Regions from separate parts of the Desulfitobacterium hafniense DCB-2 genome, predicted to be linked through region 2. Evidence: riboswitches for the same ligand, from Rfam matches in the RefSeq annotation. Region 2 holds a riboswitch; the other holds the start of a gene.
The links. A riboswitch is a leader RNA that binds a small molecule or an ion and turns the genes downstream of it on or off. The one in region 2 is predicted to bind molybdenum cofactor.

Region 1: linked by a shared signal. The riboswitch ahead of DHAF_RS08470 (fibronectin type III domain-containing protein) and the one ahead of moaA (GTP 3',8-cyclase MoaA) in region 2 are both predicted to bind molybdenum cofactor.

What each region holds. Positions count from the first base shown of each region.
Region 1 is NC_011830.1:1,807,410-1,812,782, reverse strand. Features, by position in the region: gene DHAF_RS08475 (cell wall-binding repeat-containing protein) at 1-1,110, opposite strand, end outside; gene DHAF_RS08470 (fibronectin type III domain-containing protein) at 1,261-2,544, opposite strand; molybdenum cofactor riboswitch at 2,660-2,789, opposite strand; gene DHAF_RS08465 (helix-turn-helix domain-containing protein) at 3,162-4,277, shown strand; gene DHAF_RS08455 (Hsp20/alpha crystallin family protein) at 4,917-5,372, shown strand.
Region 2 is NC_011830.1:1,505,091-1,510,463, reverse strand. Features, by position in the region: gene DHAF_RS07030 (MogA/MoaB family molybdenum cofactor biosynthesis protein) at 1-57, opposite strand, end outside; gene DHAF_RS07025 (MOSC domain-containing protein) at 57-491, opposite strand; gene moaC (cyclic pyranopterin monophosphate synthase MoaC) at 535-1,026, opposite strand; gene moaA (GTP 3',8-cyclase MoaA) at 1,029-2,000, opposite strand; molybdenum cofactor riboswitch at 2,073-2,199, opposite strand; gene mobA (molybdenum cofactor guanylyltransferase) at 2,400-3,023, opposite strand; gene fdhF (formate dehydrogenase subunit alpha) at 3,286-5,373, opposite strand, start outside.

The DNA of each region.
Region 1 (5,373 bases), 300 kb from region 2:
GGAACTGTCGATTGTATAGATATAACCGCTGCCGCATAAATAGAGAGTCCCAGCATGAAAGCCCAGCCAGTGTGTGCCTGGAATCTTAGAGTCTTCAGCTGGTCCGGGAGTAGGATCGCCATTGGTTTCCTTTCCGGCAATGGTGGTAATAATCCCTTGCGGATCGACCTTGCGTATCCGCCTATTCCCACTATCACTGATATACATATTCCCTGCGCCATCAAAAGCAAGAGCGTTTGGTGTCTTAAGCTGTGCCGCAGTTGCCGGACCGCCGTCACCTGAATAGCCTGTTGAAGTTCCCGCCACCGTATAGAGCTTATTGGCTTCCATTGCAGTGGCAATTCCATACAAAGCCTCTTCCGCCCCATAATCTCTTGCCGGAATTATCCCAATTCTAGCACCATTGATAATATAGAGATTGCCCGCGTTGTCCATGGCAATATCTTTGGGTTGTATACTTACCGCATTGAGGTCGGCACCATCATCCCAATTAGATGATGTGGATGACCCGGTCCCGGCAAGGGTATAGATATTCCCCGCCACCAGATCCGCACCATGTTCTATTCCCCATAATGGACCATGCTGAGCCGGTATGATGCGCACGCTGTTTTTATCCGCAAGGTATAAATTGCCCGCCGGGTCAAACATGGTTTTGACAGTCCCATTTATGGTAGCGGCGCCCGCCGGTCCACCGTCACCGCTGGAAGAAGCCGTTCCATTTCCCACCACAGTATGAATATAGTTTTTCTTAACATCGATACCGTACAAGGTACCGTCCTGAGCCGGAATCACCCTGATCCGGTTGTCAGTTGGAATATACAGATTCCCGGCATCATCAAAATTGAGGCCGCCATTGGGGATTCTAATTGTGGCATCTTTGGCAGGGCCATTATCCCCTAATTCCCCTGTCGCTTTTTTGGTCCCCGCTACAGTAGCGATTTCTCCCACGCCAATTCCAGGGAAACTCAATAAAGGAGCCGGCTGCGCAGCTGCCGCATACACCCTTGCCGAAGGAAATGTGCCCCAAAGGCTGAATACCATAATCAATAAAGTAAACCAGGCAACAGCTTTCCGCTTATAGACTTTTGCTGGAGACCACTTTGAATTCATCTCTTTTATCCCCTTATTTCTAAATATCAATCATCATCCACTTTGTTTATAGCTACTCTGGCCTGTCCTAATCTGCTTAAAAGGAAAGTTTCCCCGAAGTTAACCGAGGAAACTTTCCAGTTTTTTGGCCACCTTACGGAGAGAAATTAGTTATTTGGCCGCTCCTGATCCGGCCCAGGAGAATCCTACTGAACCCGCAGCATTGACCGGCACAACACGCACATAATAGGTTCTGTTGGAAACAAGGCCGGTTAAAGTTGTCGAATCACCGATAACACCGCTATCTGCTAAGCTGTACACTGCCGTCAGCGGGTCAGCATAAACTGTTGAATCGGCAATATACACATCAAAAGTATCGGTATACGGAGTAATGTTGCTATAATCCCAGGCAACATCCAGTTCCCCAGAAGATGTACCTGCCACAGCTGTCGGGATATTATCCAGCCACCCTGGCAGATCATCGCTCACTGTAGTAAAAGAAAGCGATCCTGGGGTACTGAAGGTATTGCTGCTCACATCGGTAAAGCTGGGCAACGTCAGGCTGTAGCTGTGGCTGGCATCATCGGCCCGGTTATAGACAGGATTGGTGTTGCCGTTCACCGTCTCAGGAAAGAAAAACGTAGTTTGGGCTGCATTGGCATGAGGGGTATAACATTCCGCATTGGCGGTTGCCGACCCGTTAATCGTTGGATCCTGGACCACGGCAGGACTGCCCATAAGATCCGTCCGGACATAGTTGCTGCTCAGGTCAGACAGGAATGTTGAAAGTGACGAAGAGTCGATAGGCCTGTCAAAAACAACCCCCAGATTGGATTCATAGCTCCAGTCCGTCCCAGCAGCCGGACCGCCGAAGAAGGTCACGACGGGAGCCACATTGCTGTAACCTCCAAGTGAGTCAGGTGTTCTGAAGGTGAAGGTAAAGCCCACCCTGTCGGTATAGTTGCCCAGGGTTTTTCCGGGGCCGCTTCCTGAGCCGCCACCGCCGGCACCTTGGGCATCAGCCAAAGTGGCGGCATTGATGACCACATCATACAAGGTATCGTCTGCCAAAGCGGAAGCGAAGCTCAGGGTAACCGTGCTGCCATTGGTCAGACCCGAATCGGTCACACCGCTTGCATTACTGCCCACCTGTAAATTGGTGTAAGTGAAAGAAGCCGGCGTATAAGGAGAGTTGTGCAGCTTAACCTGAAACTGTCCCCCTGTCACCTGGCTGGAGGCTAAGGATTTATTGAAATAGAGATTCAAGGTTGCCGTACCGCCGGTTTTGGTATATTCATACCCGTTAAAATCCAAGGACTTATTGCCCGTACCGGAGCCTGTGCCGTTGTAATTCAGCGCGAAGGCTGAAGGAACAAAGGAAGCGATCATCAAAACCGCCACCATGAGAACTGAAAAAAACTGCGTTCTTTTACGGCTTAAGAATTCTTTCATCATAATTTACCCTCCTTTAAAATCAGAGCAGGAGCACTCCACCGGGTCCTACTGATAGGCTTATCCCCGTCATTATCAAACACCAATCTTACTCTTCTTCCTGCTTCACCTTGATTGCAAAGCACTTTTCTTCCCTCCTTTTCAAACGTGAAGGCCTATCCGTTTCCAGACACACCCTGAGGACTTTCGTCCTGGCCGGCAACCGTAGAATTCCCTTAGGTCTCACCAGCTTGGAGATATATTATATTGGTGCCTGAACCTTATGTATTAGGCATATATTATATATGCCTTTAGTCAAAATCATTATAACACAATATAACCAAATTGAAAGTACTTTTTATTAGCTTTCAAGATGGTTTATATTAGTTTATGTAGATTTTTATCCCCTTTCTTTTCCTAAAACAATAGAAAAAGAGTTTTTTACTTGTCATGTTGGCATAAATACAATATGACTTTAGGCATTATTTGCTATAGCACCGGCTTTCAAAACAGCTGTTGTGCACTATTTCTATTACAAGTTCTGGTTCATTTTGATGGGAGCGATATTTCTTTTCAGGAGCTCAAGCCTTGATGATTGCTGCAATTCATGGCATAATATCCCATAGGAGGTGAGCCACCAAGTGGATTTTGGCAGTCACTTAAGACAACTAAGAGAGAATCATATGCTTTCAACCTCCAGGTTATCTAAGCTATCCGGCTTAAGCCAATCCTTTATCTTCAGGATCGAGTCTGGAGAAAAACAACCGACCCTGGAAACCCTGCGCAAGTTGGCCCAAGGGTTGGGCATCAGCCTGGGAGAGCTGCTCGGTGAGGAAATGCTGAGCGAGCCTCAATCACCAAAAATCAGCCGGATTATCGGTAATATACGAAAACTCCCCGTTGAGCAGGTGGATGCCCTTGATTTATTTTTGGCTTCCCTTTCTTCCAGTTACGCCGTGGGGGAAAACCCGCTGACAGTACAGGCCATTAATCTCAAAAATTCTGCCGGGGACGGCTTTGAAATGGAGGTAGTCTTTTCTTCCAATGTCTCGGCTATTATGGAGCATAGAATCCCTGACGGCACAAACCGAAATATGGCAGGATTCCATCTCTATGACGGTGAGATGAAGGAGATTCCGATTGAAATTATTTCGGGAAGCAAGAAAATGCTGGGGCAAAGGGCGGAAAGAATCTTCGTGATCAAACCCAAAATCCGGCTTACGGACGGAAGATTTTATAAGCTAACCATATCTAAGCTGCTGCAGGCTAATAATTATAAGTACTTGAAAGAAAACCACACCATATTGTTTACGACACGGGAGATTGTCGATATCACTCCATATAATAAGAAGCTATGCAGCCCTTATCTTTCCTTGGCCCTGGAGAAAAGCAATATCAATTCCGGTGACGAAAATATCCCGGTTAATACCGAAATCAGACTGACTTTTTCCAATAATGTGATTACGAAAGCAGTGCGCGATAATAACCTGCATTGCTTTTCTTTGCGCAGCAGCAAAAACCAGATTGTAGAGATCGATGTCATCATGGGGGACCCCGATGATAATTCCGATAAGAAAAAGGAGATTGTGATCCGTCCCCAACAGCACCTACTGGCAAATACTCTTTATATCCTGACCATTTCCGAAAACCTGCAGGGGGGCAATCAGAAGCTGCTGGGAAGGGATAAAGCGATTATCTTCACTACCGATGAGACCGGCGCCGCTACTGCCGGACAGGGCGGGGTAGGGATTGCCTAGACTTATCTACATCTACCCCAAGATAACACCATCAAAGCAGATTTTAAAAAGAGCCCCTCATCGCAGAATTAGACTACGATGAGAGGCTCTTTATTGTAATCCTCCAGCAGTGCATTTACGTTTAGAGCGTCACACAAAAACAAACATATCTGCCTACCCTCTCCCAACTTCCCTATGGTGTATTGCAAAAAAAGAGGGCTCTTTCCTTTTACTGAACAACACTTTCGCATGCCCTCAAATGGTGCGTCAATGCACCATTTGAACTCCCTTCCCCATTTCACCGATTCTTCTCGCTCCTGGCAAAGAAGAAGGTGCCATGATATGAATTCAACTTATCCATTTGAGCTCCTAAAAATGGTTGAAAGTTTTAAAAAAGCAGCGATTTTCTGTGATCGATAAAACTATTTCAGGCTAAAAGGGCAAGATAAAAAAATATAGTCAAAGAAGGTCAAAACCCCGCCTTGAACCTCCTGCAGAAAAGTTATATAAATAAATTGTAAAGGTCAGTTTTGGTCAGTCAACATAAGCGAACTCAAGGAGGTGGCGCTGTATGTTTTAGTTAAATTATAAGGCTTTGGAGCCTTGCTTACCCTTACCATTGCTTAAATTCAAGTAAAAGTACAGACGGAGGTGTTGTTTATGTTTGATTTAGTCCCCTTTGAAGGAAGAAATTCAGGTTTGCCAAGGAAATCCCGCAATCTCTTTGACATTGACAGCATTTTCGAAAACTTTTTTAATGATACTCTATTCCCAGCCTTTTACAACCAAAGCGGTCAAATGCGGGTGGACGTCAGGGAAAATGAGAAGGAATTCATTGTCGAAGCCGAACTTCCCGGTGTGAACAAAGAGGAAATCCAGATTGACTGCACTGAGGATAGGCTTACTATAACCGTCCAGAAGACCGAAAGTACGGAAGAACAGAAGGATAACTATATCAGGAAAGAAAGAAAAGCCAGCTCCATGGCCAGGTCATTTGCCATAGCCAATATCAGACATGAGGAAATAACGGCTAAATATGAAAACGGCCTGCTTACCGTTACCTTGCCTAAGCATGAAAAGACTGCGCCCAAAGGCAAAAAAATTGATATCCAGTAGT
Region 2 (5,373 bases):
CTCTCTTTGCCCCTGAGATCCTTTATCACTGGCGGTTATAACCCCAACCCTCAGCATTACTCCATCACCTCAACACTATCTCCCACATTAATAGGGCCGCCTTCCAGAACACGGATGAAGATCCCTTCCTTGGGCATAACACAGTCCCCCGCTTGATAATAAATAGCACATCGGGTGTGACATTCTTTACCGATTTGTGTCACTTCGCCCACGCCGGTTTCACCAATCTTTAATTTTGTGCCCAGGGGCAGGCTCACCAGATCGATTCCTTCGGTGGTTAAATTCTCGGCAAAATCTCCCGGTCCCACATCAAGCCCCATATCCTGCATCTTCTTGATGCTTTCCATCGCCAGCAAGCTTACCTGACGATGCCAATCCCCGCCATGAGCATCTCCTTCGATACCAAAATTAACCTTCAGTACTCCCTCCCCTACATTTTTTTTCCGCATCCCTTTTTTCTCACTTGTACAAACTGCGATAATCTTCGCCATCATCGTTCCTCCTAATTTGTTTTAAATCATTCGAATTTATCTATTAAGTTGTGCTCTTTAAGTGATCTTCGCGAATAAAATGCCCGCTCTTGCCGCCGGTTTTCTCCATAAGCCGGATATCACTGATAACCATGGTCTTGTCGATAGCCTTGCACATATCATAAATAGTTAAGGCAGCAACACTGACAGCCGTAAGCGCTTCCATCTCAACCCCGGTTTTACCCGTGACTTTGACAATTCCTTCGATTTCTATGGTTCCGGGAGGAACAATTTCGAAATTCAGTTTTGCTCCGGTAATAGCCAGAGGATGACACATGGGAATCACATTTGAAGTTTGTTTGGCTGCCATGATTCCCGCGACCTGGGCCACCGCCAGCACATCCCCTTTGGCAATCTGTCCTGAGCGAATCCTCTCCAAAGTCTCCGCCTGCATTTCCACCTTACCCCGGGCCGTAGCCACCCGGGTCGTCTCCGCCTTAGCCGAGACATCCACCATACGTGCCCGGCCTTCTTCATCAAAATGTGTCAGTTCCATCATTATCCTCCAATCTGGGACATAATCCGTTGATCCTGCCAGGCCTGATCATTCATATGATGTTCAGCCGGCTTATTCCAAATCGCCTGGGCAAAAACATCCCTGACTTCATTATCACTCTTGTTGGAGCGAAGCACTTCACGAAAATCCACTTCTTTGGAACTGTGTAAGCACAGGCGCAGCTTCCCGTCGGGAGTCAGGCGAATTCGATTGCAAGTGCTGCAAAAATGCTTGCTGATAGCGCTGATAAAGCCCACACTGCCCTTAAAACCCTCTGAAGTGATATATTCTGCAGGACCGCCTCCTTGAATATCGTGAGTGGCTTTCAGGCCCTCTAAGCCCAGTATTGCTTTCATCTCATCGATAGATACGAAATCACTGCGTTTATCCGAGCTGATCCCGATAGGCATCAATTCGATAAAGCGAACATGAAGCGGATAGTCACGAGCTAATTCCATAAAACGGGGTAGCTCATGGCTATTGAAATCACGAACCACCACCACATTGAGTTTAACCGGATGCAGCCCTACTTCGAGAGAGCGGTGTATTCCCTGAAAGACTTTCTTAATATCCCCACCACGGGTAAGTTCCCGGAACCTATCTTCATTGAAAGTATCCAGGCTTATATTGACCCGATTGACTCCCGCCTTTTTCAGATCTTCCGCCATGTCCGCAAGAAGTATCCCATTGGTGGTCAGCATCAAATCTTCCACTCCTGGAATTTGCGAGGCATTCTGCAAAAATTCCAGGACTCCGGACCTGATTAAGGGTTCCCCGCCGGTGATGCGGAACCGTCTAAAGCCCAATGTGGTGCTAATGCGCATGACACGCAATATTTCCTCATAGGTTAAGATGCGCTCATGAGGAATCCATTGAACTCCTTCAGCGGGCATGCAATATTTACATCGTAAATTGCAGCGATCTGTAATGGAAATCCTCAGGTATTCGATCTGGCGCCGATATTGATCTTGCATAGATTCCCCTCACCTTCACGTTCATTATTCCACAAAATAAATAAGCCCCACGGTCTGTAAAACCGCGGAGCTCCCGCATACCCTACAGACTCCTTTCCAAATGGGAGGCATTACTGTTTCCAATAATACCCGGTGCAGAATGCACGACTGGTAAACCATAGCTAACTTTAGGTTTCCAGTTTCGGAGCACATAAACATATTCTATTTGCTGATTATTCCATGTTTCAAAATAATTATAGCAGAATGAATGTAACTACTTGTAGTATACACCATTTTGGAGATTGCCAAAAGAGTTCAAAGCAATAATATTTCTTAATCCTTATTAATATTTCTTAATATATTCCAGATAAATAACATTTTTTCCATTAAAAATAATAAAAAATGTTCTTTTTTACAGCATTAAATACTATGACTATTGTGTTGCCGCAGCTCCAGGCACTCCTGAGGGGTATTCATATTGCTTAAAAAAAGATGTATTGCGGGAAAATCCCGGAAATCCTTCTCCCTTAGATAACGCACTCTGCTGTATTGCTGAACAAGTTTTGTCAGTTTAAGATGCTTTGCCTTTAAGCTCTCGGCAAGCAAGGGGAGGCAATTCTTGTGGTAAAAAGCATGAAGAGGGTGAACTACACCCTCAATCTCGGGGACTAGAATACTCTCGCCTTCAATTTCTCCAGCCATAAATCGAATCACCTTTGTATTCAAAAAAGGCATATCGCAAGCAGCAAAAAAGGCATGATCATAGCGGGCTTCCCGCAAGCATGCTTCCAATCCACCTAACGGCCCATGATCCGGATAATTATCCTTGATCACCTTTACTCCATAGTCAGCGTAAAGCTCCGGATGATTGCTGCTAATCATCACTTCCGCAAAAACCGCATTGAAGACAGCTAAGCTGTGTTCGATGAGCGGTGCCCCATCCCATTCAATAAAAGCCTTGTTGCAACCCATGCGGGAACTTTTCCCACCGGCCAGAATAATCCCGGTCATCGGCAGAAGGGTTTGTCCATAATCAGCACCCATATCCTATGTCTCCCTTGTCTCTATCAACGTTTAAACTTTCGTCTTATATTGTAACATAGATAGAGAAAACATGCCTAGGGTAGAGCTGTAGAAGGGTTTTATCTCATTGTTGCCTTTGTTCTGTAACAAAACGAGAGTGCCTCACGCTATATACTGGATATAGCCAGACACTCTCCTATTCTTATCCACTCCGCGGATAAGTCAACTACGCCTCAGATAGAGTCGACACTCCACCTGAGGCGAGTTTTCTTTATTGCTTAAATTACTTCAGAGCCTCCACCCGTACACCACAGACCTTATATTCGTAGGTCTTGGTTACTTTATCATACGCCCCATTGGTTAAGACATTGGTCGGTGACTCCCTATAGTGCAGGGTCATAAAGAGCACCCCTGGCGGAACTCGTTTGGTTACCCAAACCTTGGTCACTACCTCACCGCGGCGGGAAACTACCTTGATTTTCTCACCATCCTGAATCCCCAATCGCCGGGCGTCCTTAGGATTAAGCTCAGCCAATTCCTCGGGGGCATGCTCATCCAGCGCCGCCGAGAAACGGGTGGAGATGTTATAATGCTGCAGCTTGCGGCCCGTGGTCAGCAGGAATGGGTACTCTTCATCGGGCAGCTCATCCGGCAGTTGATGCTCAATCACCGTAAACACGCCTTTGCCGCGGGTAAATTTCCCTTGGTGCAGGAACTTCGTGCCCGGATGTTCGGCATGAGGAACCGGCCATTGCAGGCCTTTTTTGCCCAGACGCTCATAGGTAACTCCGGCAAACTGCGGTGCCAGGGAGGCAACCTCCAGCATGATCTCTGCAGGCGATGGGTAAGCCATCGGGTACCCCATCCGGTTGGAAAGCTCGCAGATGATTTCCCAGTCCGCCTTCGTATTGGCGATAGGCTTAATCGCCCGGTTAACCCGTTGCACCCGACGCTCGGTATTGGTGAAAGTACCGTCCTTTTCCGCAAAGCTGGCCCCCGGTAAAATAACATCGGCCAATTCGGCAGTCTCAGACATAAAGATGTTCTGAACAACCAGAAAGTCCAAGGCCTTCAGGCCTTTACGCACATGATTGGCGTCGGCATCGGTCAGCACAGGATCTTCGCCCATGATATACATGGCCCGCAATTCCTTCTTGACTGCTGAATCAAACATATCCGGAATCATGAAGCCCTGATTGGGATTAAGGGAAACTCCCCAGGCCTCTTCAAACTTAGCCCGTGCCTCTGGGTTGGTAACACTCTGATAGCCGGGATAAACATTGGGCAGAGCTCCCATGTCGCAGGCTCCCTGCACATTGTTCTGCCCCCGCAGCGGGTTGACCCCGGAGCTTTCTTTGCCGATATTTCCGGTCAGCATGGCCAGATTGGCCAGGGACATAACATTATCCGTACCACAAACATGTTCCGTGATTCCCAGGGTGTAGAAAATCTGAGCTCGCTCCACACTGGTGTAGAGACGGGCAGCTTCTGCCATCAGCTCCACGGGAACTCCAGTGATTTTGCTGACTTCTTCCGGCGGGAATTTCTTGAGATTTTCCCTGAGTTCTTGATAGCCTTCGGTTCGCTCCTCAATAAAAGCGCGATCCTCCCAGCCGTTCTCGACAATGATGTTCATGATCCCGTTGATCAGGGCAATATCCGTACCTGGTTTCAATCTCATCCAGATATGAGCATCCCTGGCCAGTTCGATCTCCCGCGGATCAGCTACAATAAGCTTGGCTCCCCGGGCCAGAGCCTGCTTCATCTTGGTGCCGATAATCGGATGAGCTTCTGTAGTATTGGAACCAATCACAAACATGACTTCGGCATTAGGGATTTCGTTGATAGAATTAGTCATCGCTCCTGAACCAAATGAAGTGGCAAGACCTGCCACAGTGGGAGCGTGTCAGGTACGGGCGCAGTGATCAACATTATTGGTTCCGATCACTGCGCGCATAAATTTTTGCATCAGGTAATTTTCTTCATTGGTACAGCGGGCTGAACTGAGTGCTGCAAAAGAATCTGGCCCATAATCCTCTTTAATCTGGGAGAACTTTGCGGCAATTAAATCAAGGGCTTCATCCCAGCCTGCCGGGACGAATTCTCCATCCTTTTTAATCAAGGGAGTGGTCAGGCGCTGAGGGCTGTGGATCAAATCCATGCCAAAACGGCCCTTGACACAAAGGGCTTTACCGTTCACCGGTGACTCCGGATTGGAGGTTACCCCGATCACTTTGCCATTGCTGACATTCAGGTCAAAATTACAGCCTGTGCCGCAGAAAGGGCAGGTGGTCTGTACTTTTTCGATGTTCCAGGCCCGAGCCTGGCCGACCATCTTTTTCTCCACCAAGGCTCCCACTGGGCAAACCGA